4 regions of the Daquilactobacillus linshuiensis genome follow, and region 1 is predicted to be linked to each of the others. Evidence: riboswitches for the same ligand, from Rfam matches in the RefSeq annotation. Region 1 holds a riboswitch; each other region holds the start of a gene.
What was found. Region 1 has a riboswitch for thiamine pyrophosphate ahead of thiM (hydroxyethylthiazole kinase). Riboswitches for the same ligand answer to the same signal wherever they lie in the genome.
Positions count from the first base shown of each region.

Region 2: another riboswitch for thiamine pyrophosphate. It lies ahead of ACUV9F_RS05925 (energy-coupling factor ABC transporter ATP-binding protein); the one in region 1 lies ahead of thiM (hydroxyethylthiazole kinase).
Region 3: another riboswitch for thiamine pyrophosphate. It lies ahead of tenA (thiaminase II); the one in region 1 lies ahead of thiM (hydroxyethylthiazole kinase).
Region 4: another riboswitch for thiamine pyrophosphate. It lies ahead of thiT (energy-coupled thiamine transporter ThiT); the one in region 1 lies ahead of thiM (hydroxyethylthiazole kinase).

Region 1 covers NZ_CM128255.1:203,901-212,053, reverse strand. The annotation lists gene thiE (thiamine phosphate synthase) at 1-495, opposite strand, end outside; gene thiM (hydroxyethylthiazole kinase) at 476-1,303, opposite strand; TPP riboswitch at 1,425-1,532, opposite strand; gene ACUV9F_RS01105 (hypothetical protein) at 1,579-4,161, opposite strand; gene ACUV9F_RS01100 (WxLIP family cell surface protein) at 4,209-5,246, opposite strand; gene ACUV9F_RS01095 (WxL domain-containing protein) at 5,318-5,989, opposite strand; gene trhA (PAQR family membrane homeostasis protein TrhA) at 6,255-6,890, shown strand; gene ACUV9F_RS01085 (cadmium resistance transporter) at 6,896-7,462, opposite strand; gene aspS (aspartate--tRNA ligase) at 7,541-8,153, opposite strand, start outside.
Region 2 covers NZ_CM128255.1:1,081,813-1,089,965, forward strand. The annotation lists gene ACUV9F_RS05895 (CsbD family protein) at 1-106, opposite strand, end outside; gene rpsI (30S ribosomal protein S9) at 295-687, opposite strand; gene rplM (50S ribosomal protein L13) at 702-1,145, opposite strand; gene truA (tRNA pseudouridine(38-40) synthase TruA) at 1,284-2,027, opposite strand; gene ACUV9F_RS05915 (energy-coupling factor transporter transmembrane component T family protein) at 2,031-2,834, opposite strand; gene ACUV9F_RS05920 (energy-coupling factor ABC transporter ATP-binding protein) at 2,844-3,689, opposite strand; gene ACUV9F_RS05925 (energy-coupling factor ABC transporter ATP-binding protein) at 3,665-4,504, opposite strand; TPP riboswitch at 4,567-4,655, opposite strand; gene rplQ (50S ribosomal protein L17) at 4,822-5,202, opposite strand; gene ACUV9F_RS05935 (DNA-directed RNA polymerase subunit alpha) at 5,223-6,158, opposite strand; gene rpsK (30S ribosomal protein S11) at 6,204-6,590, opposite strand; gene rpsM (30S ribosomal protein S13) at 6,606-6,974, opposite strand; gene rpmJ (50S ribosomal protein L36) at 6,998-7,114, opposite strand; gene infA (translation initiation factor IF-1) at 7,155-7,373, opposite strand; gene ACUV9F_RS05960 (adenylate kinase) at 7,466-8,119, opposite strand; gene secY (preprotein translocase subunit SecY) at 8,145-8,153, opposite strand, start outside.
Region 3 covers NZ_CM128255.1:755,975-764,127, reverse strand. The annotation lists gene ACUV9F_RS04010 (Nramp family divalent metal transporter) at 69-1,637, shown strand; gene ACUV9F_RS04005 (universal stress protein) at 1,645-2,076, shown strand; gene tenA (thiaminase II) at 2,502-3,164, opposite strand; TPP riboswitch at 3,204-3,292, opposite strand; gene ACUV9F_RS03995 (SPJ_0845 family protein) at 3,299-3,466, opposite strand; gene uvrC (excinuclease ABC subunit UvrC) at 3,589-5,394, shown strand; gene ACUV9F_RS03985 (NAD(P)H-dependent oxidoreductase) at 5,396-6,052, shown strand; gene ACUV9F_RS03980 (hypothetical protein) at 6,052-6,228, shown strand; gene ACUV9F_RS03975 (GntR family transcriptional regulator) at 6,312-6,674, shown strand; gene ACUV9F_RS03970 (ATP-binding cassette domain-containing protein) at 6,677-7,381, shown strand; gene ACUV9F_RS03965 (hypothetical protein) at 7,350-8,123, shown strand.
Region 4 covers NZ_CM128255.1:857,291-865,443, forward strand. The annotation lists gene mraY (phospho-N-acetylmuramoyl-pentapeptide-transferase) at 1-413, opposite strand, end outside; gene ACUV9F_RS04460 (penicillin-binding transpeptidase domain-containing protein) at 435-2,612, opposite strand; gene ftsL (cell division protein FtsL) at 2,609-2,980, opposite strand; gene rsmH (16S rRNA (cytosine(1402)-N(4))-methyltransferase RsmH) at 2,998-3,945, opposite strand; gene mraZ (division/cell wall cluster transcriptional repressor MraZ) at 3,954-4,385, opposite strand; gene ACUV9F_RS04480 (DUF4044 domain-containing protein) at 4,611-4,721, shown strand; one part of gene ACUV9F_RS04485 (IS3 family transposase) at 4,785-5,695, opposite strand; one part of gene ACUV9F_RS04485 (IS3 family transposase) at 5,695-6,166, opposite strand; gene thiT (energy-coupled thiamine transporter ThiT) at 6,236-6,817, opposite strand; TPP riboswitch at 6,853-6,952, opposite strand; gene mreD (rod shape-determining protein MreD) at 7,014-7,553, opposite strand; gene mreC (rod shape-determining protein MreC) at 7,553-8,153, opposite strand, start outside.

The DNA.
Region 1 (8,153 bases):
TGCACATACAGGAATATTAACAGTCTGAACTATTTCTTTTAACTCTTCAATAGAAACTTCACTGGCATCATTTTTAGTATCAGTTGGAAAAATTGCACCCACTCCTAGATAATCTGCTCCTTGTATTTGCGCTTTTTTAGCCTGTTCAGCTGTTTGAACAGATACACCAAAAATTTTATCGTTATTTCCCCAACCTTTTTTTGCATCTAACAAGCTTATATCATTTTGTCCAATATGTATTCCATCAGCATCAACCAATTTAGCTACGTCTAAATTATCATCTATCAAAAATGGAACGTTATATTTTTGACATATTTCTTTAATTTGTTTTGCTAAATTTACAAATTCCTCAATTTTTAGCTTTTTTTCGCGTAATTGAATTATAGTTGCTCCTCCAATGATCGCCTGTTCAACACATTGGCCTAACGTTCTTCCATTCAACCATGTTCTATCTGTTACCGCATACAAATTTAAACTATTTGCTGTGAACTTCATAATTTGCACCTTTTTCCAGGTCTTCTTCATCCATCTTACTTATTGCATCGATTAAGTAATTTCTAAAAGTTGAATTTCCTGAATTAGTTTCAATTCTTTTTTCTTCAGCAAACTCTCCAGCTAACCCCATCATACTGACAGCTGTTACAACTGAATCAAAAATATTATCCTGATTAACTGATATATATCCAGTTATTAAAGCACTTAACATGCATCCTGTACCTGTAATCTTTGCCATTGTTGAAACACCATTTTTAATAGCAACTGCATAATCACTATTAGCAACTATATCAGTAGCACCTGTTATAACTATAATTGCCCCAGTTTTCTTACTAAATTCTTGAGCATAGTCAATAATTGATTCAATATTATCTTTTGTAACCACATCTTCTTTACTTGCATCTACGCCATGAGAACTTCCTATTCCCTTCGCCATTACTTTAATTTCAGATAAATTCCCTTTAATTACGGTGAACTTTACTTCATTTAAAAGCTTATTTATAAAATCTTTTCGCATACTTGATGCACCTACACCAACTGGATCTAACTCAACCGGCTTGTTGAGTCTATTTGCTTCTTTACCAGCTTTTAGCATGGCTTTTTCTGTATTCTTATTAAGAGTACCAATATTAATATTTAAACCGTCACTAATTTTAACTATCTCTTCAACTTCATTTGCATCATCTGCCATTACAGGAGAAGCTCCTGCTGCTAACAATATATTTGCACAGTCATTAACAGTCACATAATTGGTAATATTATGAATTAGTGGGTTGTTTTTTCTTAAATTTTCTAGATATTCTTTCATTATTCTTGTTCCCTTCTTTAATTAAATGATGCGATTTTAAAAAAAATCCTCCTTTTTCCTATGAACGAACCAGAATTAGACAAAAAACAAGCCTACCCATATTTGGATAGACTTGTTTTTAAACAATATCTTAAGACTTACCTACGTTAGTATTACCCAAATCAGGTTAAAGGGTCGAAGTTAATAACTTCCTCTCAGCCTGCCACTACAAGCTCCCCTGTTCATATATAATTTTATATCTTGAGTATAATTAATACTAAATAAATCGTCAAATTTTATTGATCATTTAATTTTAAATCCCAAACTAAATCCGCATTATATTTTTGAACTTTATAGTTTGTACTATAAGGAATCATAAAATAGACTATCTTACTCTGTAACAAATCAGTAATAGTTTTCAAAGATTTTGAACTTGGCTTGACTGGATCTACAGGATCAATAGGACCACTTGAACCATCGTTTCTTTTCAAAATATCTATTAAGTTAGAACTTCCGTCGTTAACCGGTTTATAATCTTTATCGTTAGGATCACCTTTTCCTATTTGATACATAAATCCATCAGACTCAGTGAAGGGATTACCTTGAGCTAACTCCAATCTTTTTAAGCTTAATTGAAAGTTAAATTTCATTGGATTATAAATATTTATAATCGGAACATCATTAATTGACTGAGGTGAAACTTTTTTATAAGGAGTTTTAACCTCATTAACACCAATCTTATTTACAGTATTCTTTTTGCTTCCAATAATTTCAGTGCCCATATTAAACGTTTGAGGAACAACAACTTCTATCGTTCCATTAATATTTAAATTAATTGAAAACTTTGATTCATAATTAAAATCAGAATCATAGACTTGTTTTGCATCATAATTTTTTGAAATAGCAAATTCAATATTATTATTTCGAGTTATAGAATATCCCATCATATTTTTTTCATTAGTTTGAATCTTGTTTTGAACATTTCCTCGATTAAATGATCTTTCTTCACTAATAAGTGACTCCAAGTCATTAATTGATACGTCACTCAAGCCCTCAACAGCACCATTTCCTAGACGATTCCAAGTGTTTTCAGATTTTAATTTATAATAAATTCCATATTTTTCTAATGGTTTTTTTACACTTATACTTGCCTTAACACCCGAATTAGGCAGTTCCTTTAAGTCACCATTAACGTAATCAAAGCTTGCCGTTCCATTATTTTCTGCAATAGTTTGCTTTTTATCGCCATTACTTAAAGTGATATCTGAAATATACGATTTAGTTTCAGGGGGATTATTAGGATTATTTAAGTCAGGGAAATCAGACTGCCCATTTCCATGTTTTCTACCAAAAACACCAAAAGCTCCATCATTGTGATTGGGAGAAATTGGAGCACCATATCCTTCAATGGTTATATTATTAGCTGCAATAACACCTCCGATATATAAACCACTACTTGAATTTCCCGCATAAAAAGAGCCATGAGGAATAAGCATAGTCCCATACATTACATTTGACATTTCGTTTAAATAGACAGCAGACTTTTTGCCTATTCCTGCCATATCTCTTTTGTCACTACTTAAATCTTCGGGATAATTATCTAGATCATACATATCGTTAAAATTATTTAAAATTTGAGATCCCATCCAAAGAACCTTTGAATTATTCCAATCACCTTTTGCAACACCCAGAGCTTCATTCATAAATTTTTCGTCAATAACTTTACCATCTTTAACTTTACCAGTTCCAAATGAATCGTTTGTACCCCAAGTGAACTGATAAGGAACATTATCATGTGTAAAATTAGTATAGTTTAATATAATATAAGGAATTGTAGATGAATCTAAGTGATTTTCATCATTATAATAACTTTTGGAAAAATTAAATAAAATTCGAATTCCCGCTGGTTTTCCGTTATTACCTGCTTTTTTTGCCGCATCAAAAATTTTTTTCATATCAACATTCACAGCGACTACAGGTTTACTATTTTTATTTTCTATTGATTTACCAACATCGTTAGCATTAATTATATTTGTAACTACTGCAACGGACTTATCAGGCTCAGCAATATATTGAGGATTTGATTGACCATCTGTAATGATTCTATTATCACTCGACCAAAATCCATTATTATCTGTTAAATTTCGATAATAATCACTGACATCCTGTATATCCTGCTCTACACTTCGTCCAGGTACAGTATTTTTACTTTGATACTTGGTAATATTATTATCTTTGAATTGAGTTAAATCATTCAAACCATTTATTTTCGTGCCATCTTCAGTAACAGTATCTAAATTGTTAGTCCAAGTTGTATCTAATAATTGTTTTAATAAATTAGTTGATAATTTTTTTTCAATTTCACTTTTGGGTGTATCAGTAATAAATTTAACTCTTTTTTCAGAACTGGGAAATATTTTAAAAGGATCAGTATTTTGTTCATAAGGCCACATAGATGCTAAATTAACTATCATTTGCCCAGTGGGATCAGAAAAGGCAGGATCTTTTATAGTATTTTCTTTATCTAAATCATTTATAATGACTGCCGGATTCCACAACTGAGAATAAAAATCTCTTGAAGACTCTACAGATCCACCTGATGGATAGGTATTTAAACTATTATTTCCTATTCCCCATTGAGAAAAAGCGGCAGTTTTATCAAATGCCATTGAATTAGCCATAAATCTACCAGACATTGTTGCTCCACCTATATGTCTAATACGATTACCAGCAGTAAGCATATAATCTGATGAAACCCCCAGCGGATATTTACCGTCTATTCGAGCATTCTCAGCACTAGCACTAACCATTGATGGCAACATAAAAAGGCCAACTGCAAATAATAGCTTTATTAAAGCTTTTCTTGGCTTTCCTTTCATAATTTTCCCCCTATATATACATATACACAGTAACATACAACTTATAATTAGCTTATATTAACGTTCTTTTTATTTCTTTTATAACCTAAATAATAGCTAAATATTAACAGTAAAATAATAATAGTTATTATTATTAGCAAAATCCATACCCATGAAAAGCTCTTATTGCTTTGATTTAACTGCATTGCTTGTACAAAGCTTATTTCAAAGTCCCTATCAAAAACCCACTCGCTGATTCCATTTGTTGCTACTAAGTGCAAATGATATTTCCCAGGATTAATCCATTTACCATCCATGGGTATTGCGTATTGAAAAACAGAATTAGGAGCTACACTTCTTTGTTTTGACGTTTTATTAATTAAAGCCTTGGAGTTTCCTTTTCGTATAACTTTCGCATTAACATCTAATTTTCCAATTGTTGCGGGTCTAGTGTTTTCTAATTTTGTCAGTATTGCTGTGTTTCTCGAATAATTATTCTTACTTGGTCTTATTTCTCTCAATTTTAATGATGGATAAATATGAGAATCTTTATGTTCTCTAAGAATAATACCTAAGGCCATTGAAAACTGATTTCTAATACCAAAATCACCTTGCTTAGCAATTTGATTATTCTCATTATCACCATCAACAACGTAAAATGCTCCCTCTAAAATACCGTCATAAGGAGTTGTCGGCATATTTACAGTAAACTTAACTTTTTTTGTTTCATTAGCAGCTAATTTAACTTTTTGTGGTGAAGAAAAAATCTCATTAAACTTGTACAGCGCGTTCGACACTTTAGAAACATTATACTTATCATAAGCTTCACTAATACCATTAGCTGTATAAGCGGTATTGGGCGAGATTTTTAAAGTTTTTTCGTCTTTAGTTAAATTTTCAACTGTTAAAACTAAAGTTTGACTCTGTCCCGGTTTCATTAATAAATCATAGTAAGAAACAGTATTGTCATACTGGTTATCAGGTAATTCAGCACTGACAGTGAAGCCAGCCTCAGATGCTTGAACAGGCTTTGCTGAACCTAAAATAATTCGACATGGAATTATTAATAAGAAAGTCACAAATAAAAATTTACAATAATTTTTCATAGAAAACTCCTAATTCTATACTAATATAGCAAATAGAAAAAAAGGTTGGATAAATCCAACCTCTTTGCTTATTATCCTTTTGATGTGGCTGTAGTTGTGTTTCCAAGTGTCCAAGTAATTGTGGCATTATATTTACCAGATTGAATATCTTTAGCGCCACTTAGTGCAAGCGATGCGCCCTTATCAAAACTTAATTTAGATGTGCCTTGACCATCTGCTCCAGCAGTAGTGGAATCCCAAATTTTACTTGGTGAACCATTAATTTCAACACCAGTTAAATTTGGCAATGAAATAACCCCATTAACTGATCCTTTACCATCTTTATTTGTAAATTCAGAAATAGAGGCATTTAAAACCCAGCTGCTTCCTGATCCACGATAATCACTGATTTGTAAATTTCCATTATTTCCATCATTATTTGTCAATTTATTATCAGTATTTTCAGTGCTCGTGTGAGAATCATTATGAGGATCAGAAATTAAATTGTCTTTTTGATCTAATTGTCCCTGTCCTTTTAACATATCTACAATTGAAAGACTTCCAAAGTTAAAGTCTGGTGCAGAGTCAAAGCTTAGTTTACCAGCTTCGACATTAAATTCAGCTGTAGTTGTAGCTGTTGCTGAATCTTTTCCAACTTCAATTCCATCACCATCCCCAGATGCTGACTTAGCGCTTACAATTGAAGCTGGCCCTAAAGTTGATAATACTAATACTGATGCTAAAATTAAATTCTTACTTTTCATATCTTTTCTCCTTACTTAACTTCGTTAAAAATAGATGGGGATAAACTTTCTAACAGTGCACATTATATTATATTACTAAAAAAAATCAAGATTTTGTTAGGCCTACAATTACTATTATATCAGTATTTAAGCCGCTTTTTTTTAAAATACGTTTTCATAATTCACCATTTTTTAATTAAAATGATTCAAATAAATGAACATTTTTAATATAGATTTAAATTCTAGATTATGTTATTATTTGTTCTAGATCAAAAGGAGAATAACAATGAAAATTACTAAGAAAAACATAATATACGAAATATTCAATGCCATTACTCATGGAATTGGTTTTATTTTAAATTTATTTTTATTCGTTTTATTATTAATGAAAGCTGTTCAAAATCAATTGAACACTTCACAAATACTAAGCCTAGCAATATATGGTACAACACTACTTTTATTATACCTATCTTCTACACTATTTCATTGTTTAGCTTTTACAAAGGCAAAAAGAGTTTTTCAAATATTTGATCATAGTAATATTTTTTTATTGATAGCAGGAACATATACCCCGTACTGTATAATTGTAATTGGGGGGCTAAATGGTTTGCTTATGCTTATTTCAATCTGGATTTTAGCAATTTCTGGAATAGTTCTTCACATAATCAGTAAGGGTAAAATGCAAAAAAATGAAACTACTATATATGTAATCATGGGCTGGCTGTGCATGCTAGCAAGCAAGGATTTATACTTTAACCTATCGCATACCGGATTTTGGTTATTGGTTAGTGGTGGTATCACTTTTACGCTTGGTGCATTAATTTATAGCATTCCCAAAATTTCTGGAATGCACTTGATTTGGCATTTTTTTGTTCTTGCTGGTACGACCTTAATGTTTTTTTCAATATATTTAAACATATAAATATTTTAATTAAAAATAACCATCAAATGCATTATCAACCCACTATCAAAAAACACATATAGCCCAATAAATATGTAACAAACTTTCATTAAAGTTTCTCCATATTTTTCCATAATTATGGATACTATTTTATTTAAAGAAATTTTCTTAATAACTACCACTACCAGAATACTTAAAAAGATTATGATTATTAACGTTAGAAAAAAATTAGTTATATTTTCTTTTAACAATATTGGCGAAAAAACGGCTAAATTACATCCTAAACAAACAGAAAGATACGTTATAAAAACAGATATGAATGGACTCTTTTTATCAATTATATTCTCATCATCATTTTCTTTTCTAAGTGCTAAATAAATTGGTAAAAATCCGAGGACTCCTAATATCCATTCTGGTAAAAAAACAGATAAAGTTTTCCCTATTAAGTAACCAATAGTGACCATAAATAAATTACCTAACAAATATCCCAATAAGACATCATTAAATTTATATTGTTTTAATAAAAAGATTAACATGAAGAAAAAATCCAAATTAACACTTAAAAAAGTAATCATTAATATCCAATAGTTCATAAAAAATCCTTTCAGAAAAATATATTATAATTTAAACACAAAAAACTACTTAGTAAAATTACTAAGTAGTTTTTTAATTTATTTTTCTTCTTTATATAAAACACCAATTCCCAATTCATTCAATTGTTCAGGTGATACTTCATCAGGGGCATTAGTCATAGGCTCAGTTGCATGGGAGTTCTTAGGGAACGAAATAACATCACGAATATTATCTCTTCCTGCTAATAACATAGCGAATCTATCTAATCCTAAGGCAATACCACCTGATGGTGGGAATCCATATTTCATAGATTCTAACAAGAATCCAAACTGTTCATAAGCTCTTTTCTTAGTAAATCCAAGTACTTCAAACATTTTTTCTTGAACTTCTGGATCAAAAATACGTAATGAGCCGCCACCAAGTTCATAGCCATTTAATACTATATCGTATGATAAAGCATGAGCAGAATGTGGATCAGTATCTAACATAGGAATATCTTCATCCCTTGGTCTTGTAAATGGATGATGAGCAGCTATCCAACGTCCAAATCCTTCATCATATTCAAATAATGGCCAATCAACTACCCAAATAAAGTTAAACTTGTTTTCATCAATAATTCCTGTATCTTTTGCAAAATATTTTCTTAAGTATCCTAAGCTATCACAAACAACAGAAAACTTATCAACTACCATTAAAACAAGGTCATCTTCT
Region 2 (8,153 bases), 520 kb from region 1:
AACCTTCTGCCTTACCCTTTAGTTCTTTTTTGTCGTCACCAGTTGCTTTACCAACTTCTTCGTTTATTTTTCCCTTTACTTGATCTTTTTTACTTTCTAAACTCATAATAATACCTCCTTTATATTAACTTCATGCTACCAAGTAGAAATTATAGAGACAAGAAATGAGCTTATAAAAAGTTTAAGACTTTTTAATGTTTAAATAAATTAACAAAATACTATTAATTATTCAATTAAAAAAACACCTCACAAAATACATTGTGAAGTGTTCCAAAATACTGATATATAAATATATTAACGTTTTGAGAATTGTGGAGCTTTACGAGCTTTTTTAAGACCTGGTTTTCTACGTTCTTTCATTCTTGAATCACGTGTTAAGAAACCAGCTCTTTTTAGAGCACCACGGAAGTCAGGATCTACTTCTAATAGAGCACGTGAAATACCATGTCTAATAGCTCCTGCTTGTCCTGAGAATCCACCACCATTAACGTTAACTAAAACGTCATAGCTGTCTTTTGTTTCTGTTACTTCAAGTGGTTGAACCATATCAGCAATCAAACTATCAAAAGGGATGTAATCTTTAACATCACGCTTGTTAATTGTGATTGCGCCGTTACCTGGTACTAAACGTACACGGGCAATTGAGTTCTTACGACGACCTGTTCCAGCATATACTACTTGTGCCAAAATTATTTCCTCCCTTAGATTAGTTTATTGATATCCAATACTTCTGGTTTTTGAGCTTGTTGTTCATGTTCTGAACCAGCATATACATGAAGTTTCATGTATTGTTGATGACCTAGAGAATTCTTAGGTAACATACCCTTAATTGAATTTTCAATCAATCTTGTAGGTTTTGTATCTCTTAATTCTCCAGCTGACACAGCTTTAAGACCACCTGGATAGTCACTGTGACGATAATAAATTTTATCTGTATCTTTTTTACCTGTTAATTTAATCTTTTCGGCGTTAATAACAATTACATTGTCACCTGTATCTACGTTTGGTGTAAATTGTGGTTTGTTCTTTCCGCGTAGGATTGAAGCCACTACAGTTGATAGACGTCCTAAAGCAACATCTGTTGCATCAACAACATACCATTTACGTTCAACTTCGCCTGATTTAGCAAAAGGTGTTGTACGCACAATAAATTCCTCCATATCATTCTACATGTTTGACACTCAATAAGTTTCCGGGGCTTATCGTGGGGCAAACAATACCAAAGTTCATAATACTTAAAATTATCTATAAAGTCAATATGAATCGCAATTTTTCTGGCTAAATTAGTAATAAACTTCCTTTAGATATAATCCACTTGCAGGAGCGGTTGCTCGAGCTTCTTGCCTATCCTTTAATTCATATAAACGTAAAAAATCATGAATATCTCTTCTACCATTTCCAATTTCAAGCAATGTAGCAACTAAAATTCTAACCATATTATATAAAAAACCATTGCCATAGAACTCAAAAATTAATTCATTATTTTTTTTATCAAATTCAACAGTCGCATCATATATAGTTCTAACTTTATCTTTAATCACTCCTCCACTAGCTGCAAAACTAGTAAAATCATGAGTTCCAATTACATCATCTAATGCGATTCTAATTTTTTCAATATCTATTTTGTATGGATAATGACCAGTATAGTTTCTTTTAAAAGGATTAGTATAGTGTCCTAAGTCAACCCGATACATATATCGCTTACCCTTGGTAGAAAATCTTGCATGAAAATTATCATCTATGATCTCGCAATCAGTAAATAATATATCCAATGGCATTAAACTATTTAATGCTTTTTGCATATTTAATGCTGGAATATTTCCTGGGTAATTAAAATTAATAACTTGCCCTAATGCATGTACTCCTGCATCAGTTCTTCCAGAGCCAATTACATCTATACTTTTTCCTTTTGTCATTTTTTTTAATGCTTTTTCAATAATACCTTGTACTGTTCTTAATTCATTTTGGCGTTGAAATCCATGATAATTAGTACCATCATAGCTCAACGTTAACTTATAATTACTCATTCACTACAAACCAAACCTTAAATATAAAAGTAATAGCGTTATAGCGATAAACGCTACAATCATTTTTGTGTCATTTTTTTCCCAAATAAGTTCTCTGTATCTTGTTCTATTCTCACCACCCTGATATCCTCTGGATTCCATAGCTATTGCTAAATCATAAGCAATTGAAAAACTACTTACAAAAAGTGGGATTAGTAATGGAATAAAGCTTTTAATTCTTTGCATTATTGATCCTGTACCAAAATCTACGCCACGCGCTCTTTGTGCATTCATAATTTTAGTAGTTTGATCCATTAGTTGAGGCACAAATCTTAACGCAATAGATAACATTAAAGCAACTTGAGTAACTGGAAATTTAATATACTTCAGTGGCTTCATTACCGCTTCGATTGCATCCGATAATTCAACTGGAGTAGTTGTTAACGTTAAAAGTGTTGAAAAGAAAACTATCAGTAAAAATCTCATAAATATATATGTACCATTTAATATAGATTGCCAAGATAATGAAAAAATCCACCATTGCCATAATTGCTTTTCACCCGGAGTAAAAAATACTTGCAAAAGCACAGTAAATAAAATTAGCCACATTAGTGGTCTTAATCCTTTGAAAAAGAAAGACAATTTTATTTCTGACAATTTTAAAGCAAAAAAAACAAACAAAAATAATGGCAAATATGTGTACCAGCTATTCGCTAAAAATATAATTCCAATAAAATAAAAAGTTCCAATAAACTTTGCTCGTGGATCCAAATTATGAATTATCGAATCACCAGGTATATAACGACCTACAATTAATTTATTCAAAATTAATTCCCCTTAAATATCATTACTAATTACATCAATTAAATCTGAAATCACTAACGGATTATCAGTACTATTCATCCCTTTACTCTTTAAACGATTCATAAATTCAACACTTCTTGGGAGTTCAAGATTGTTATTTTTTACCCAAATTTCGTTTTCAAAAATTTTATCTGGAGTATCATGTTTAACGATTTTTCCATGATTAAACACAATTACATCATCTGAATAATTAACGACATCTTCCATTTGATGAGTGACTAATATAATAGTCTTACCTTCTTTATGTAAATTATAAAATAAAGTCATCATTTCTAAACGTCCTTCTGGGTCTAAACCGGCTGTAGGTTCATCAAGAATTAACGTATCAGGGTTACTTGCTAATACTCCTGCAATTGCAACCCTTCTCATCTGACCCCCTGATAAATCGAAAGGAGATTTTTGAAGATATTCTTCACTTAATCCAACTTTTAATAGTGATTCTTTTGCAAGAATCTTAGCATCTTTTTCTTCTATACCAAAATTCATCGGACCAAACATGATATCCTTTTCAACGGTTTCTTCAAACAATTGACTCTCGGGAAATTGAAAAACCATACCTACTTCTTTTCTCAATGACTTTAAATCTTTATTATTTGTATCTGGCGTTATTACTTTATTTCCAACAACAATTTTTCCCTTAGTTGGTTTTAATAGAGCATTTATATGCTGTACAAAAGTAGATTTTCCGCTTCCTGTATGACCGACCAATGCAGTAAAACTATTATTTTTAATTGTTGCATTAATATCTTCTAACCCTAAATTTTCCATAGGAGTATCTGGCTGATATATATATTCTACTTGTTCAAATGATATTTCCAAATTTCATTCACCAATCTTTCTTCGTTCATCCAGTCGTTTGAAATATTAATACCTCTTGATATAAGACGCTGCTGTACTTTTTGAACAAATGGTAACTCTAGTCCTGCTTGCTTTAATAATTTTTCATCAGTAAAAATATTTTCTGGTTTATCCTGCTTTAAAATTTTTCCTTTACTTAAAACAAGAACATCATCGGCAACAGTTACTTCTTCAACATCATGTGTTATTGACAATACAGTTAAATCAAGCTCATCTTTTAATTTTTTTATGATATCAATTATCTCGTATCGTCCACTTGGGTCAAGCATACTAGTAGCTTCATCCAAAATAATTATCTTTGGTTCTAGTGCAATAATTCCAGCAATAGCAACACGCTGCTTTTGTCCACCTGAAAGACTTTGTGGATCTCTATTTGCAAAATCAGTCATTTGAACTTTGTCTAAAGCATCCATCACTTTACTTTTCATCTCTGATTGAGGAACACTTTGATTCTCTAAACCAAAGGCAACATCATCTTCTACCGTTGCACCAACAAACTGATTATCAGGATTTTGAAAAACAATTCCCATTTTAGAACGTATGTCCCAAATAGTTTCATTAGTTAATTTGATATTATCAATTTTTATAGTTCCAGAATCGGTTTGTAAAATACCATTTAATAACTTAGTCAACGTACTTTTACCACTACCATTTTGTCCAACAATAGCAGTCCATGACTTTTCTTTAATTCTTAGATTAATGTCTGACAATACATTTTCAGTGGATTCATCATATTTGTAATTTAATTTACTAATTTCAATAATTGGATTTGTCATATTTACATACCTTATTTAAAAATAAAGGCCCCTTTGTAATATTAAACAAAGAGGTCCACTAATACTTACAACTACTATCTCCCCGTTTCAGCATTAACTGTATCAGGTTCAATGGGTATAATCTCAGCAAATTGCACCCCAGATTTATTTAATTAACAATATAATAACACAATAATTTATAAGTATATAAAAAAATCATTCGATAAAATTAGTGTCTCCCGATTAGGGAAATCTTAGAGCTAGACTTGGAATATACCCAACATCATAACGCTCACTAAAATCACGAATGACTGTTTTTAAATAGATTGATGTAATAATTAAACTAGTTCAATTATTGCCATAGGTGCAGCATCTCCACGACGTGGTGCTGTCTTCATTATTCTTGTGTATCCACCTTGTCTATCTTTGTAACGAGGTGCAACATCACTGAATAGTTTTTGAAGAGCAGACTGAACAACAACTGCATCATCTTGTTCACTAATGTTAGCAACTTCATCTCTAATAAACTTTGCAGCTTGACGACGAGCTTGTAAATCACCCTTTTTACCAAGTGTAATCATTTTCTCAGCTGTACGACGAACTTCTTTAGCACGAGTTTCAGTAGTAACGATACGTTCATTAATAATCAAATCAGTAGTTAAATCACGAAGCATAGCTAATCTTTGATCTGTTGAACGTCCTAGTTTACGGTAGCCCATTTTAGTGCCCTCCTTGTCTATTAATCGTCTTGTCTAAGTGATAAACCTAGATTGTTTAACTTAACTTTGACTTCTTCTAATGACTTACGTCCTAGATTACGAACTTTCATCATATCAGGTTCACTCTTATCTGTAAGTTCTTGAACAGTATTAATACCTGCACGTTTCAAACAGTTGTATGAACGAACTGATAAATCAAGTTCTTCAATAGTCATTTCAAGTTTCTTTTCTTTTTGAGTTTCCTCTTTTTCAACCATCATTTCAGCGTTCATAGCTTCTTCAGTTAAGTTTACAAAACTATTCAAATGTTCTGTAAGAACTTTAGCTGCCAAGCTAATTGCTTCTTTGGGGTTAATTGATCCATTTGTCCAAACGTCTAAAGTTAATTTATCAAAATCACTTCTTTTACCAACACGAGCACTCTCGACCTGGTAATTAACTTTTGAAACAGGTGTAAAAATCGAATCAACGGGCAAAACACCAATTGGTGTTGCATCTGTTTTGTTTTGGTCAGCTGGTGTATATCCGCGACCAGTTTTAACTGTCATTTGCATATTAAGTTCGCCACCTTCAGCAACAGTACAGATATATTGAGTAGGATCTAGAATTTCTAAATCGTCATCTGCAACTATATCAGCAGCTGTTACTTGAGCAGGTCCCTTAACATTAATTTCAACTTTCTTTTCATCTCCGTGAAGTTTTAAAGAAAGTTTCTTAATATTCAAGATAATTTGAGTTACGTCTTCAATAACACCATCAATTGTTGAAAATTCATGAAGAACTCCATCAATTTGTACATCAGAAACTGCTGTACCAGGTAAAGAAGCAAGTAATACACGTCTTAGTGAGTTACCTAAAGTAGTACCATAACCTCTTTCAAGAGGTTCAATTACATACTTACCGTAATCATTTTTTTCTTCAACTTTTATGATACTTGGTTTTTCGAATTCAATCATTCAGTTCTGCCCCTTTCATCTATTGCGCTAGTTTCAAAGAACTTACTATACACGACGACGTTTTGGTGGACGAGAACCATTATGAGGAACTGGTGTAACATCACGAATTGCTGTAACGTCAAGACCTGTAGCTTGTAAAGAACGAATTGCTGCCTCACGTCCAGAACCTGGACCTTTAACTGCAACTTCTACGGTTTTCATACCATGTTCCATTGCTTCTTTTGCTGCTGCTTCACCAGCCATTTGTGCGGCAAAAGGAGTAGACTTACGACTTCCCTTAAAACCTAAGGCACCAGCTGATGACCAAGCAACGGCGTTACCATTAACGTCAGTAATCATTACTAGTGTATTGTTAAATGTTGAATGAATATGAGCAACGCCAGATTCAATATGTTTCTTTACACGACGTTTACGACCTTTATTGACTGCCATGAACCTACCTCCTTATTAGTCTTTCTTCTTACCTGCAATAGTAACTTTTTTACCTTTGCGAGTACGTGCATTGTTTTTTGTATTTTGTCCACGAACGGGTAATCCACGACGATGGCGAATTCCACGATATGAACCAATTTCTTGTAATCTCTTGATGTCCATACTTACTGAACGACGTAAATCACCTTCAACAGGAAATTTATCAAGTTCAGTTCTGATTTTATCCTCTTGATCTGGAGTCAAATCACGAGTTCTGATATCTTCAGAAACCCCGGCATCTTTTAAGACTTTGACTGCTGTTGAGTTACCAACACCAAAAATGTATGTAAGTGCCACGACAATTCTTTTATCACGTGGCAAATCAACACCTGCTATACGAGCCATTGAAGTATCCTCCTTCTATAATATTAACCTTGTCTTTGTTTGTGTTTTGGATCTGCTGAACAAATTACCATAACGCGACCTTTGCGTTTGATAACTTTACAGTGTTCACACATTGGTTTTACAGATGGTCTTACTTTCATATTCTGTGAACCTCCCATCATATTAAAAAACAGAAAATATTTATCTATATCTATATGTGATACGTCCCTTACTTAAATCGTACGGTGAAAGTTCTACAGTAACTTTATCACCAGGCAATATCTTAATATAGTGCATTCTAATTTTACCAGAAACATGAGCCAATACTGTGGCATCGTTTTCTAGTTTTACTTTAAACATTGCTCTAGGTAAGTTCTCTACAACAGTACCTTCGATTTCAATAACATCGTCTTTGGCCAAACTTGGACCCTCCTCGAATTTGTAAGGTTTAATACTACTACATATATCGAAAAATAATATCACGAAGCTACTAAAAAGTAAATAAATGGTAACTAAAGTCCTTTTATAACTTTTTTCACATCTTCATAAACTTCTTCAATATCTTTGTCTCCATTAATTTTATGCAAAAGATTCTTCTTTTCATAAAAATCAATTAATGGAGTATTCATTTTAATATTTACATCTAATCTATTTTTTACAGTCTCAGGTTTATCATCATCTCTTTGATAAAATTCATGTCCACCACAAATGTCACAAGTACCCTCAACTTTAGGTTGATTAAATATCTTATGATATGTGGCTCCACAATTTTTACAAATAAATCTTCCAGATAGACGTTCAACTAACTTTTCTGAAGGAACATCTATATAGATAACACCATCAATCGGCTGATTAAGATCACTTGAAATTTCATCTAAAGATTCAGCTTGAGCAATAGTTCTTGGAAAACCATCAAGCATGTAACCCGATTTTTTGACATCTTCTTTTGCTAATCTTTCTTTAACAATAGCAGAAGTAACTTCATCCGGAACTAATTCACCATTATCCATAAATGATTTAGCTTTCATTCCAATCTCAGTTTTTTCGGCCATTGCTTCTCTGAACATATCTCCAGTGGAAATATGTACAACTTTAAAATCATTAACAATTCTTTCAGCTTGAGTACCTTTACCAGCACCCGGTAAGCCCATAAGTAATAGATTCATTTTTTTCTCCCAACTTAAATTTTTATTATCTAAT
Region 3 (8,153 bases), 550 kb from region 1:
AAAAAAAAGTTGTCAAAACTCTTTTTGTCCTTTTACAATATCTAATGGATATATGAAAGGAGAGTTATATGAGTGAAACAAAAGAAGTAGTTCATAAGCATAAATTAATTGAATATGCTAATGGACCATCACTTGAAGAGATTAATGGAACTGTGAAGGTTCCAAAGGGAAAAGGATTCTGGAAAACTTTATTTGCTTATTCAGGACCTGGTGCCTTAGTTGCAGTTGGATATATGGATCCCGGTAATTGGTCGACTTCAATTACTGGAGGACAAAATTTTCAGTACCTATTAATGTCTGTAATTCTTATGTCAAGCTTAATTGCGATGCTTTTACAATACATGGCGGCTAAGCTTGGCATTGTGAGTCAAATGGATTTAGCACAAGCAATTAGGGCTAGAACAAGTAAGTCTTTAGGAATTGTTTTATGGATTTTAACTGAGTTAGCAATTATGGCTACTGATATAGCTGAGGTAATAGGTGCGGCTATTGCATTATACTTATTATTTAATATTCCACTTCTTATTGCAGTGCTGATAACTGTATTAGATGTATTATTATTGCTATTATTAACTAAAGTAGGATTTAGAAAAATTGAAGCAATTGTTGTTGCTTTAATTATTGTAATTTTATTAGTGTTTGTGTATCAAGTTGCATTATCTAATCCTGATTGGTCAGGAGTAATAAAGGGATTAGTACCAAATGCTCAAACATTTGCAGCTACTCCACACATCGGAGGGCAGACACCACTTACTGGTGCATTAGGAATTATCGGTGCAACAGTTATGCCACATAATCTTTATTTACATTCAGCAATTTCTCAAACAAGAGAAATAGATCACGAAGATGAAGAATCAGTTGCACAAACTGTTAGATTCTCTGCTTGGGATTCAAATATTCAACTAACAGCTGCATTTTTTGTAAATGCTTTGTTACTGATTATGGGAGTTGCAGTGTTTAAAAATGGAGCAGTAAAAGATCCATCATTCTTTGGCTTGTATCATGCATTATCTGATACATCTACATTGAGTAATGAAGTATTAGCTAGTGTTGCTAGGTCAGGAGTTTTATCTGCATTGTTTGCAGTAGCACTTTTGGCTTCAGGACAAAATTCAACCATTACTGGTACATTGACTGGTCAAGTTATTATGGAAGGTTTTGTTCATATGAAAATGCCATTGTGGGCTCGTCGATTGATTACAAGATTGATATCCGTTATTCCTGTCGTTATTTGTGTAATGATGACCAGTGGAAAAAGTGCAATAGAAGAACATAGCGCATTGAATGATTTAATGAATAATTCTCAAGTTTTCTTAGCTTTTGCATTACCTTTTTCTATGCTGCCATTGTTAATGATGACAGATAGTAAGGTCGAGATGGGAGAGCGTTTCAAGAATTCTACTTGGATTAAAATACTGGGCTGGATATCGGTTATTGGATTAACATATTTGAATATGATTGGTTTACCAGGTCAAATTGAAGGATTTTATGGTGATAATGCAACACAATCTCAAATAATGACTGCAGATGTAATTGCGTATACCTTGATTGTTGCAGTGTTGGCATTATTGATTTGGACAATTATTGAATTGTACAAAGGAAATAAACGATATCAAGAGAAAATGAATATAAAATAGTGGAGGTATGGTTATGGAGATTAAAAAAATATTAGTTGGTGTTGATGATTCCTCAGATGCGCTATTAGCCTTTGACCACGCTATAAAAGAAGCTAAAGAACATAATGCAGAATTAATAATCGCATCAGTGTTAGAAAATGGAGAAATGAATATTTATCAAGTTATGGATGTTGATTACATCCATGGTGAAAGAAAAGAATTAGAAAAACATATGGAAGAATATGTCAAAAAAGCTAAAAATGCTGGCGTAAAAGACGTAAGAACAGTCATAGGAGAAGGCCAAGCTGGAGAAGTAATTGTTAAAGAAATAATACCTAAGGTACAACCTGACGTTTTAATAGTCGGTTCTTTAGCTAAAAAAGGTATAAATAAATATTTTGGTAGTCAAGCAGCATATATGGCAAAATATTCACCAATATCAGTGATGGTAATTAGATAAAAAGTATACTTTAATATTTAAAGAAAATGTCATTATAAATCCCCGTAAATCAGCGTTTAAAATTAGAGTAAAGTTAATTTGCTAATGTGTAAAAAAGGTGTTAAATTAACCATGGAAAGAGAAATAGTATCCAATCTAATACAAACAGGAGGGTGACATTATGATGTTACTTTTAGGCGCTAGCTTGTTAGTTTTGGTTGAGTATATGGTATATATTAGAAATATTAACAAGTTAAACTTTAAATTTTAATAAACGAACTGTGGCAGAAATCGTTTAGCAATTAAGCATTAAGGAAGAATAGCCTGTAATCACGAATATATGATTACAGGCTATTTTTTTAGCAAAATTTTCTGGTTTATGGAACGTGTTGAATTGAAACATCCTTACTAATTGTAGTATTTAATATTTATTTCACATTTCTTTTTTACCATTTTTCTTTTGTGTATGACATTTCCCAAAACCTATATTCCATTTGAGAACTAATAACAAAAGCATTAATCATTTTTTCTTGATCTTTAACGGAAACAGATTCATATAATCTATCTAATAAGTTGCGTTGTTTAATTATATTTTCCTTTACCTCTTTTGTTGAATAGCTGTCAATCCAGCTTTGATATATTGGAACTGGTGACATCTTGTCAGACAAGTATTCACCTATTTCTTGATATAACCATTCACAAGGTAGCATACTTGCTGATGCAATGATTGCATTACCTGTGTAAAGCTGTCTATACATGTGAGATACATAATTATAGGCAGTAGGAGTAATAGGTGTATTTTTTATTTCTTCAGAAGTAATGTTTAGCTCTTTGAAAAAAGTATTTCTTATTGCTAGTTCACCTGCACCAAGGTCTAAAGAATTCGCAATTAAGGAGTCCTTTAATTCTTTATTATCAGTTGATTGAGCTATTAGTTCATAAAGCTTATTAAAATGTTCTAAATAATAACGATCTTGTAATAAGTAGTATTTAAATATATCCATATTCAAACGTCCACTTTGTAATTCAGTGATAAATGGATGCGTAAAACTATTATGCCATGGCTCAAAAGACTTGTTATAAGCAATTTCGGTAAAATTTTTAGTCATAAAAATACCCCTTTGTCTAAAAAATCGCAAAAGGGTAGCAATAGTCAATAAACATTTTCCTTCGCCAGTTCTAACTGGAATCAGGTTCGATGGGTATAATCTCAGCCTAAGCACCCCAAATGCGATGAATTTAATTATTTTTCTTCTTTTTTGTTATCTTTAACTTTCTTTTCAGTTTCTTTTACTTTGTCCATGTTTTTTTTAACATCATCTGGTAATGAAGCAAACTTATCAAACATTTCCCCAAAGTTATTTTCTTGTTTAACTGTTAGTCCCATATTATCATCCTCTCTTTTCTTCATAATAATACTAAATTATTTTTTAAATCGCAATTCTTGAAACTATTGTAAAATAGTCTAGAATGGTTAAAGCAAATAAATGAATCTCATTTATAAAAAGAGATATTACATTTAGGAGAAATAATTTGGCAAGTGAACATTTAGAACGTAAGTTAGCATTATTACCAGATAGACCTGGATGCTACTTAATGAAGGATATTAATTCAAAAATAATATATGTTGGAAAAGCTAAAAATTTAAAAAACAGAGTTCGTTCATACTTTAAAAGTGCTCATGAAGGTAAAACAGCACGTTTGGTATCTGAAATAGTTGATTTTGAAACTATCATAACATCAACAGATAAAGAAGCATTCTTATTAGAAATTACGCTAATTCAAAAACATCAACCATACTTCAATATTAAACTAAAAAAAGGAACAGGTTATCCTTATATAAAAATTACAAAAGAACGTAATCCAACAATGATGATAACTGGTCAAGTAAAAAAAGATGGTGCTTATTATTTTGGACCTTATCCTAATGTATATGCAGCTGAAGAAACGTTGCATTTTCTTCAAAAAGTATATCCATTAAGAAGATGTCAGGGATTTATGAATAGGCCATGTCTTTATTATCATTTAGGACAATGTCTAGGTGCATGTTTTAAAGAAGTTCCTGTTGAGGTATATGATAAACAAATTGAAAAAATTGTAAGCTTTTTAAATGGAAATGTTTCATCAGTAAAAAAAGAATTAAATCAACAAATGCAAGAAGCTTCAGATAATTTGCAATTCGAAAGAGCTGCTGAAATAAGGGATCAAATTCACTATATTGAAGCTACAGTTGAAAAACAAAAGATCATTTCAAATGATAATACACCAAGAGATATTTTTAATTTTTATGTAGATAAAGGCTGGATTTCAATTCAAGTATTCTTTATTAGACAAGCTAAATTAATGAAGCGTGAAAAAAGAGTATTTCCATGTATTAATACTCCGGAAGAAGAATTACAGACTTTTATACTTCAGTTTTATAATAGAAAAAATAATATTTTGCCTAAAGAAATCCTAATACCCAAAGATATTGATTCTTCGGTAATGGAAGATATTTTACAGGTACCTTTTAGAACACCACAAAGAGGGCAAAAAAGAGATTTGTTAAACATGGCTTATGAAAATTCTAAACTAGTATTAGAAGAAAAGTTTCGACTAATGGAACTTGATAATCGTAAGACATTTGGAGCACAAGAAGAAATATTTAAATCATTGAACCTTCCATATGGACATATTATTGAGGCTTTTGACCATTCCCATATTCAAGGAACTAGTCCCGTTTCAGCAATGGTCGTATTCAAGGATGGACATCCCTACAAAACCGAGTATCGTAAATATAAAATAAAAGGCGAAGTAGAACATCAAAAAGGATCTGACGAAGCTGCAAATACTCGTGAAGTTATATATAGAAGATATTCAAGACTGATAAAAGAAGAAAAACCACTGCCTGATTTAATACTTATGGATGGTGGAATTATTGAATTACGTGCGGCAATGGACGTTTTAGAAAATGAATTAGGAATAAAAATTCCTGTAGCAGGCATGGTAAAAAATAATAAACATAATACCTCTCATTTAATAACTGGAGAAGACGGTATAGAAGTGGATCTCGATGTAAAAAGCCAAGGTTTTTATCTACTTCAAAGAATTCAAGATGAAGTGCATAGGTTTGCGATAACGTTTCATCGACAAACAAGGAGTAAAAACGCACTTTCATCACAACTTGAAAGTATTAAGGGTGTAGGACCAAAAACTAGAACAAAATTACTGAAAAAATTTGGTTCGGTTAAAAAAATAAAAGAAACTCCGCTTAATGATCTAATGGATTTAGGAATATCAAAATCTGTAGCACAAACAATTAAACTATCACTTTCGATAACGCCAAAGAAAAGGAAATAAAATGAAAACTTTAGTTATTGTAAGCCATCCAGAAATAAAAGAATCATCAACACAGAGTTTTTTAAAGGCTAGCTTTCCAAACAATCATAATGTTACTTATCACTTTATTGACGAAATCTTTGATAAAGAACAAGATCGACAATTATTATTGGAAAATGATAGAATAGTTTTTCAGTTTCCATTATATTGGTATTCAGCTCCAGCAAATTTGAAAAGATGGATTGATGAAGTGCTAGATGGTGATTTTGCTTTTTCTGGTAACAAACCACTTCAAGACAAAGAATTTGCGCTAGTGATTTCAACTGGAATTGCTAAAAAGGATTTTTCTGCTGGGAGTAAAGAGAAGTATTCAATATCTGAAATGTTAAAACCATTTGAAATGATGGCCAATAAATTAGATATGAAGTATCTTGCACCTTTTATAATTTATCAATTTGAGTATCTTACGGATAGACAAAAACAAGCACTAGTTACTGATTATCAACGATATTTAATGCAAGAAAAGTTTGACTTTGACTCAGAAATAAAATGGTTTATTGATGAATTAACAAATAAAAAGCAAGACTTGTTGGCAGAAACTTTGAAAGCAAAACAAGAGGAATTAAATGATTTGACTTGGCAAGTTAAATCAATGCGTGAAGATGATGGAGAAGGGTAATGGATGAGATTAATTGGATTAAACAACAGGCCCAAGAATTAAGTTTGAAATCACAAAAATATGAAGACAGAGCTTTTTATAAAAATTTAGAAAGTTTGACAGATGAATTAATAACTAGAATAGAACAAAAACAAGCAGAGTTAGACGGTCGTATATGGAATCATAAAGGCTGGTAAAAAAAACCGATACAATTTAGTATCGGTTTTTTATTGCAATTCGTATATTAGTGTATTAGTATAGTAATACATAGGAGGACGATATGGAGTTTCGCGCGAGTATACCAATATATTTACAAATTAAGGATTTAATAAAGAATAAAATAGTATCTAATAATTATAAAATTGGAAGCAAAATTCCATCTGTTAGAGAATTTTCAGTTGATCTTGGTGTAAATATTAATACTGTTCAAAAAGCATTAAATGAGTTAGTACAGGAAAAAATAATAGTTACACAACGAGGAAAAGGGAATTTTGTTACAGATAATACTGAAGTTATTTTAGAGTTGAAACAGGAAATAATAAAAAATACTATTGATGAGATGTATAAAAAATTGTTTGATTTAGGACTTTCAAGAGAAGAAATTACAACATACTTGAGTCAATTTGTTATGGAGGGAGAGTAATTATGAGTGAATTATTAAAAATAGAAAATTTAGAATATAAAAAGAATGATAAAACAATTCTTGAAAATATCAATCTCAAACTTAATAATGGACATTTTGTTGGTTTGGTTGGTGAGAATGGTGCAGGGAAAACTACTTTATTAAAAATAATTTCAAATTTGAATACAAACTATAAAGGAAATATAAGTATCAATGGTGAAAAGAATAAAGCTAAACAAAAATTAGCAGTTAGTTTTTCTGATGAATTAAATTCTTTTGATAAGTCGATGAAAATTGAAAAAATTGTTCGATTCTATTTGAAAGTTTATCCAGATTTTTCTTTTTCCAAATATTTAGAGATATCGAATTTTTTAAAAATAAATCCCAAAATGAAATTAAATGATTTATCAAAAGGAAATAAAGAAAAACTAATAATAGCTTTATGCTTGAGCAGAGAAGTACCATTATATTTACTTGATGAACCTTTTAGTGGCATTGATTTGATGAGCAGAAACTTAATTATAAAAGGTTTACTGAAGTGGATAGATTCTTCAGCAACACTTATGATTAGTAGTCATCATTTGACAGAAATTGCTGATATATTAGATGAACTAGTAATAATTAAAGATAAAAGAGTAATAAAACATGAGTTTACTGAAGAAATAAGAAGTCAATCTATTTCGTTAGAGAAGTATTTTGAAAAAATATATTATGAGGATGGAAAATAAAGTGGTTAATACATTTAAAAGAATGTTAAGTGAAAGGTTTATACTTATAAATAAAATATTAATTTTAGAGTTATTAATTATAACTATTAGTTCATTAATTGGACTTATAACTTCAGGAACATGGAGATTGGATTCTTCTGAAAGGGGAATATCAATATCTTTGATTGTTTGGTTACCATTATTCTTTTCATTGTATCCAATAATCATTGGAACTAATATGATAAGGCAATTTGGTTTTTCTAGATATAGATTAATTGCGATATCAGATACAAAACTATATCTTAGTAGTATTTTTGCATCTTTTATTAACTGGATGTACATATTTATGGTACAAATTGGCCTTGCTGCGGGTGCTATGATAATATTTTTTAAAAATCACGAGCATTTATACATTCAAATTATTCAATCATTAAAAAATTCAAGTAATGTACCTGATGTAAAAAATATAATATTTTCAATTATTCTTGTATGTTTATCAATATTTACAATTATTTTGTTAGTAAATAGTGGGGTTTTTCTAGGTAAAATTGTAAGTAGCATATTACCCATTAAAATATCAACTTTAATCAAAGTAATTATTTATATAATAATGATTTTTCTCGTTTTACTCATAACTAATAAAATTGAATCTTTCATAACTGATTCAAACAATTATATTAATATGTTAATGACTGTAATAGAAGCAGTTATAGTTATATCAATTAATCAATATTTATTGAAATATTATGAAGCAAGTAAATAAAAAAGGGATGCGATTTATTTATTAAATACT
Region 4 (8,153 bases), 650 kb from region 1:
ACTGTTGAAAAACCTTCATGTGCATATACGTGCATAAATATTAAACCAATAAGAATTTGACCGGCCATCTTTTGCCAGGCTTTTAATCCAAGATTTCTTTTTTTACTGACCTTTATAAAATCGTCTAGAAATCCTAAGACACCAAACAAAATAATAACTAAAGAAACGACTAACATTGATAGTGTAAATTGATTTTTTACGATACCAACCCAAATATTAGTAATAATAATACTAATCAAGAATACAACACCACCCATTGTTGGAGTTCCTGACTTTTTTTCATGCCATTTAGGACCTTCTTCACGAATTTGCTGTCCTTCATCTTTTGCTCTTAGGTATCCAATAAATAACGGTAGTAACATTACCGCTATTGCAAAACTACTAATAAATGGTATTAAAATTTTTGTTAACATATATATTTCCTCTTATTAACACTATGCTCCAGAAAGTGTTACTTCAATATCTTTTTTATTTGTTATTACTTCGTTTGCTTTTAGGCTTTGACTAGTTACATATCCTGAACCAGTCACTTTAATTTTTTTACCAGTGATTTCAGATAATTTCAAAATATCACTTTTTGACCATTTAGTTACATCTGGCATTGTCATTGCACCATTTGTCATTAATAGAACTTTTTGGCCTTTTAATATTTTATCATTTGCTCTTGAAAGCTGTTGTACAACTTTACTACCTGACCCAATTACAACAGGAACTAATCCTGAATCAGTGAGTTTTTGTTTAGCTTTATCAATATTTTTACCAGTTACATTCGCAACATCAACGTGATTAGAGCTTATATCTTGATTTTGTGCTTCCAAGTTTTCTGAACTCTTCAATAATCTTAATGCAAGTGGATTAAATATTTCAGAAAGAATTCCATCTCCACCTTTAGGAGACATTACCTGTGGTTGTTTCATTGTTATATAAATCATATAACGGGGCTTGTCAGCTGGTAATATTCCCATTACAGAAAAGACATAATTATTACTTCCAGTTAAGTAACCTCCTGATTGCGATGGAATTTGTGCAGTACCGGTTTTTACAGCTGTTTTATAACCTGGAATACTATAAATTTTTCCAAGTCCATAATCTTTATAAACAGAGTCTTCCATTGCAGACATTACTTGATTTGCTGTATCACTTTTTATTGGTTGACCAACTACTGTCTTTTTAGTTTGCGTTATTTTATTAGTATTTGGATCAACTATTTTATCTACAACATAAGGTTTTACCATTTTTCCTTTATTAGCAACTGCAGAAACAGCTTGCAACATTTGAATTGTATTAACATCAATACTTTGTCCAAAAGAAGTCATAGCTTGATCACTTGAATGACTAAACTCGATTTTTCCTGCTGTTTCATTTGGAAGATCTATATTAGTCTTTTCACCCATATGAAATTTATTTAAATAGTTTTGCCAAGTAGAAGCACCCATTTGTTGTTCTAGTGTTACCATACCAACATTACTTGAACGCGGAAAAGCTTCATATAAAGGAATTGAACCCCATCCAGTTTTGTTCCAATCACTAATTACTCTATCGCCAATCTTTATATCGCCAGATTGATAATATTGATTAGGATTATAGTGACCAGAATCGATTGCAGCAGCCAAGGTCATAATTTTTACGACTGACCCTGGTTCAAATTGATCCTCAACTAATGTGTTCTTCCAACTATCAGACAGTCCATCTAAATTTGTCGGGTTAAATGTTGGACGTTGAGACATCGCCCTAATAGCTCCTGTTTTTGAATCCATCACAACTGCTTGAAGTTGATTAGGAGAATATTTTTCTTGAACATTAGACATTAATATTTCTAGATAGTCTTGAATTTTAGAATCTAGCGTTAAATAAACATCTTTACCATTTTCAGATTGTTTTTTTATCACTTTTGTTTCAGGCAATTCATTACCATTACTGTCTACTTTTGAAATTTTTTCTCCATCTTTACCTGACAATTCTGTATCTAACTCTTTTTCTATTCCCATTATTCCAGTAACTTTTTGAACGTCAGATACATCGCTTTGATTTTTCACTTTTGTAATTCCAATTAAATTAGATGCAAAAATTCCATTAGGATATGATCTGGAAGGAGTTTTTATAAACTTAATTCCTGGCAATTTTTCTACTTCAACTTGGTCTTTTATATGTAAAGAAAGCTTTTTACCTGCCGAACCAAATTCAACTTGAAAAGTTTTTTTATTTTTGGGATTTAGATAATTAAATATCCTATTTTTATCTAATGAAAGATATTTACTTAAAATTTCAGCAGTTTTTTCTTTATCTTTAACGTAGTCATCTTTTCCATTTTTTGTTTTATTTTGTTTATCAAGTATGGCATAAATAGAAAATTCTCCTGCATCAGAAGCTATTACATCACCATTCTTGTCATAAATATTTCCCCTTTGTGCTATTAAAGGATTTTTTTTCATATATTTAAATTTAGTTCTGTAACTTAGGTTTTGTCCTTTTGCCTCACCTGTCATCGCAATTTTTGCAAAATCCAATATAAAGACAATAAAAATAAGAGCAAATATAAACATCAACACTCTTGCAAAAAGTGTTCTATTTGATTTTGCTCTTAAATTATTTTTATTATTTTTACTACTCATTTTGAAACATTCCTAACATTATCATTACTCAAATTCATATTATGTGATTGAGCGTATTCAGTTAGCCTTTGAGAACTGGACAATTCGCCAACCTCTTGTCTTAAGTCGACATTTTTACTTGTAGTTGAGTCAACAGCGGAGTTTATTTTTTGAAGCTGTTGTTGAGATACAGTTGCAGATACTTTTACAGAAACCAAGGCTATCATAAGAACCATTGTAACAATACCAAGTCCAGCTAACAAGAAACCTTCAGTTTTTGAAATTGGAACACTTTTAGTGCGTGTTCTTCTTGTTGTTCTTTGCTTTGGTTGTTGCTCAATTTCTGGTTGTACATAAGTTTCTAAATTTCTCGCTGTATTATTATTCATACTAATTCCCCACTACATTAATTCTCGTTTACTTTTTCTACTACTCGTAATTTTGCGCTATGTGCACGATGATTTTCATCTTGCTCAATCCCAGTTGGTAAGATTGGCTTTTTATTTATTAATTTTAATTTTGGTTTTAGCTCTTCTGGAATTACAGGAAGTCCTCTTGGAATATCAATTTCAGAGAATTCTTTAAACATTTGCTTAACTATCCTATCTTCAAGAGATTGGAATGTAATTACACAAATTCTTCCCCCAACGTTTATTAAATCAATTGAACTACTTAATGATTTTTCTAAAGAACTAAGTTCATCATTAACTGCGATCCTAATTGCTTGAAAAGATTTCTTTGCTGGATGTCCACCTGTTCTTCTTTTAGCTGCCGGTATTGAATTTTTAATAATATCTGCTAATTCGGTAGTTGTTTCAATACTATTTATTGCTCGTCTTTTTTCTATATTGCGGGCAATTTTTTTTGCAAATTTTTCATCACCATATCTAAATAAAATTCTAACTAACTCTTCATATGGCCACTCATTAACAATTTTAAAAGCATCTAATTCTTGACTTTGATCCATTCGCATATCGAGCCTAGCTTCATTTTTGTAGCTGAATCCTCTTGTTGGATCATCAAACTGGGGTGAAGATACACCTAAGTCGTAAATAATTCCATCAACCTTATCGATACTAATTTCGTTTAATTTTTCAGAGATACTTTCAAAATTACTTTTAATCATTATCAATTCATTATTAGAATTTTTTGCAACATCTTCAGAAAGCTTATTACCTTCTAAAATAGCTGTATCATCACGATCAAATGCAATAACCTTACCACCATTAAGCTGACTAAGAATTTTTTTAGTATGCCCGCCTCTGCCAAATGTTGCATCAACATAAGTGCCTGTAGGAGAAGTATTTAAATATTCGACTGTTTCTTCTAATAAAACCGTTTTATGCTCAAACATTTTTACTCCTACAAATCAAAATCCATCATTTTTTCTGAAATATCATCAAAGTTTTCAGCCGCATTGTCGCTAAATTCATTCCATCTTTCCTTGTCCCAAATTTCAATTCTATTTGAAACACCAACAATCACACAATTTTTATCAAGGTCAGCATAATCCATCAATGAGGAAGAAATATTAATACGTCCTTGTTTATCAATTTCTGTTTCAGTTGCCGAAGAATAGAAAAATCTAACAAACGCACGAGCATCTTTTTTTGTTAGAGGTAATTGATCAAGTTGTTCTTCCAACTTTTTCCATTGGTCATTTGGATATCCAAACAAGCATCCATCCATACCCTTTGTTAAAACAAAATCATCTCCTAGACTTTGTCTAAATTTTGCTGGAACTATAACTCTTCCTTTAGCATCCAAAGTATGGTTGTATTCTCCCATGAACATCCAAATCACCTCCTTACTCCCCTAATAAATATAATATTACCACAACCCACCACTTCACACCACATAATTACCAAAAAAAGTATTTTTAAACAAGAATATCTATACAATCATTGATTTATCAATGTTTATATAGGTGGTTTTGTGTGGTAGATTATAAATATACATTTGAGTTTTATATTAAAATGCAGTAAAATTTCACTAAAATTAATATATAGGAAGAAAAAAATGGATAAAAAACCTAGTACACTAACAAAAATAACCAGAGTTTTCATCTGGTTAATGTTACTTTTAACAATTGTAGGAGTTGTTTTTGGTGCAGTCGCAGCATTAGTATAAGAAATTAAAAAAAAGAAGACGTGAATTTAAAATTGAACTGAACCCCAAATATTGGACGAAGTTTTAAGCTACTTTCTGGGATACAAACTTTCGGTACTCTACCGGACTTTTGTATCCCAGTTTTTGTTTTATTCTCACTTTATTATATTTCTCCATCCATGCTGCTACTTCTGAAACTAATTCTTCATAGGTATCAATCTCTTTTTGATGATATATATTAACTTTCAAAATATGAAAAAAACTCTCCATAGCTGCATTATCTAAACACGTTGCTTTTCTTGACATACTTTGAAATATTTTATTCTCTTTAAGTACTTTAACCCAACTTTTATGTTGATATTGAACCCCTTGATCTGAATGTACTGTAGTTCTGTAATCTAATCCTGCTGGTATTTTATTAATACCATCTTTTAAGGTGTTTACTGTAAATTCTACTGTCGGATGCTTACTTATATCCCAGCTCAATATTTCGTCTGAAAACAAATCATAAATACAAGTAAAATAAGCTCTTTGTTTGATACTTTCTTTTCCCCATCGTATTTCAGTGATATCTGTAGTTAATTTTTGATAAGGTCTATCAGTATTAAAACGACGATTAATTCTATTCTTAGCTATTTTACCCACTGTACCCTTGTAAGAATTATATTTCCGTGTTTTCTTGTTATAAGCTGTAGATAGTAAATTCATTTCAATCATTAATCTATAGACTTTTTTGTGATTAACTTTAAATCCTCGATTATGAAGCTCACCTGTTACTGGACGATATCCATAAGTATCATCACTTGTTTTAATATCTTTGATAGCTTCTTTTAATTCTTGATCACTATTATTGTTATCAAGCAGTCTTTTAGAGTTATATTCATAAGTACTTTTAGGCATGTCTATTACTTTAAGGATGTTCTTCAAAGAATATTTCTCTTGCCTTAGTTCATTTACTATTTGTGCTTTTTGCCATCTTGTTCCTGAACTAAGGCCTTTAGTTTTTTTAGATATTTATTTTCTATTTCCAAAAGCTCGTTTTTTTCTCTTAGTTTTTCTAATTCTGTTTTTTCTTTACCTTGTTTAGATTGTTTTTTAGAATTCATTATCTTTGTCCGCCCTTTATTACGGTACAATACTTCTATTCCTTCACAATCTAACTTATGTTGCCACTGCCAAATAGTTCCGGTATTGGATATATTAAAGTGAAGGGCTGTTTGTGGATAAGAAGCATTGTTTTGTTTCATCCATTTTAAAACATTCACTTTAAATGAGCCATCATAAGTTGAAATTGGTGATAATATATTCAACCCATCTAAACCAAACTTTTTATAACGGTCAATCCAGGTATATACTATAGAATCATTTGTTATATGATATTTCTTGATTAGATTTGAAACTCCTATTGAAGTATTGAGATATTCAGTAACAATCTTTAATTTTAATTCTTTAGAATATTTAACCATACAAAAACCCCCGATATTGGATTTGGCCCAATATCGGGGGTTCAGTTCAAATTCACATCTTCTTTTTTTTTAATTTTTTGGAATTATCAATGTTTTCATAGACCTTGATAATAATAAAAGTACAACTATTACTAATATTATATTGGCAATCGCACTTCCCCCATTAACTACTAGGGAGTATACCCATGGATTCATTCCTTTTGGAGCATATGAACCCCAATAATATCCACCCGCAATAAAATGAATAAAATATTTACTAACAATTCCTAATGATCCAAAAAGAATAGCTGATAACATAATACTTTTGTTACTTCTCAAATCACTTTGTATTTTTGTATACCCAGTTCCCGCAAGTCCTACTAAAGCAAATGCAATGAAATATTCTAAGAATCCTTGCAATGGATTAAGAACACTTCCATCTCCAATTCCTCTTAAGATAAGATCTAAAATTCCCCAAGTTAGTCCTGATAAAGTTGCTGGAACAATTCCTCTTCTAAAAGCAAAAATTATCAAAGGTACTAATCCATACGAAAATTCCACTGCGGAAATTCCTGTAGTATGTGGTAAATAGTTTAAAGCCATAGCAAATGCAGTTATAATTGCACCTTCTACTGTTACTTGTAAAGCATTTTTGTCCTTAGTTTTTTCCATAAAAAAACCCCTTTCATGATTAGTCATCACAAAAGGAGTTTCCTCCACACAAATCCCTACGCTTGTACTAACAAACAGGTTCTAAGGGTCTGACACTACATCACTCTCAGCCAAATGGCTCCCCTTTGTGAGACTATTGATTTATTACATAAAAATATAAGATAATAAGAAAAAAAAAGCAAGTCATTATACTTACTCAATATCCTCTTCGAAATTCTATTATCTTGTCCGTTACCCAAGAAATTGGTAGTAATAAAATGATGAAAGTAACCAAATTAAATATTACTGTTGGAGCAATTGTATAGGTAATAAAATCTGCAAAGCTTAAGCTTACAGTTTTAAATATTAATCCTAGTAAATAAACAATTACATGAATACCGATTAAAGACAATAAGTACAAAGACACCTCAATTATAAAATTATCTGCTAATATATCTTTCAATATATAAATAAGAGCAACAAATAATGGTAGTAAAACAACATAAATGCCAAAAATATTCATATAAAATATGTCATAAAACAATCCAAAAATAGCCGCATAAATAACTATTTCTTTAGACATAGTAAATTTAAATGCGAATATTATAAGCATCATTAACATAAACTGAGGTAACCCATTATTACTTTTGTCATTTAAAAAATCAAGATTATATTTGACTACACCATCTAAACAAAAGCCAAGTAATAAAAGTAAAAAAGGAGCAATTAATTTAAGAATTTCACTAAATCTTTTCATTAATTATCACCTACACTTCTATTAATAACAGTGACAACAGTAAATTTAGTTAAATCCGTTGCAGGCTTTACATAAATTACATTAGATAACCCATAATCATCCTTTTTAACATTAGCAACTGTTCCAATAAATAGACCCTTAGGAGTTATACCTCCTAGTCCTGAAGTAACAATTTTTTGTCCTGGCTTTACATCTTTTATAGAGTTAACTTGTCCTAATTCTAACAAGTTAGAATTGGAATCATATTTGGTAATAATTCCGTTAATATTAAGCGTATCTGATAAAACTTCAGCAGCAAATTTATTACTTGAAGAGTTTTCTGAAGAAATAAGTTCAACTTTAGAATTAGTTTTATTTACATCCGCAATTCTACCAATCAATCCTGAACCAGACATAACCGGCATGTTCTTTTTAATGCCCTGATTTGATCCTCGATTAATTACTAAATACTCTTGCCAATCACTAGGAGATCTACTAATAACAGAAGCATTAATTTTTGAATAGTCTGTTAACGTATTATAAAGCTTTAATTGCTTTTTCAAATCCTTATTTTCGTTTTTAACAGTGTCTAAACTAACTTGAGTTTGTTTATATTCCTGC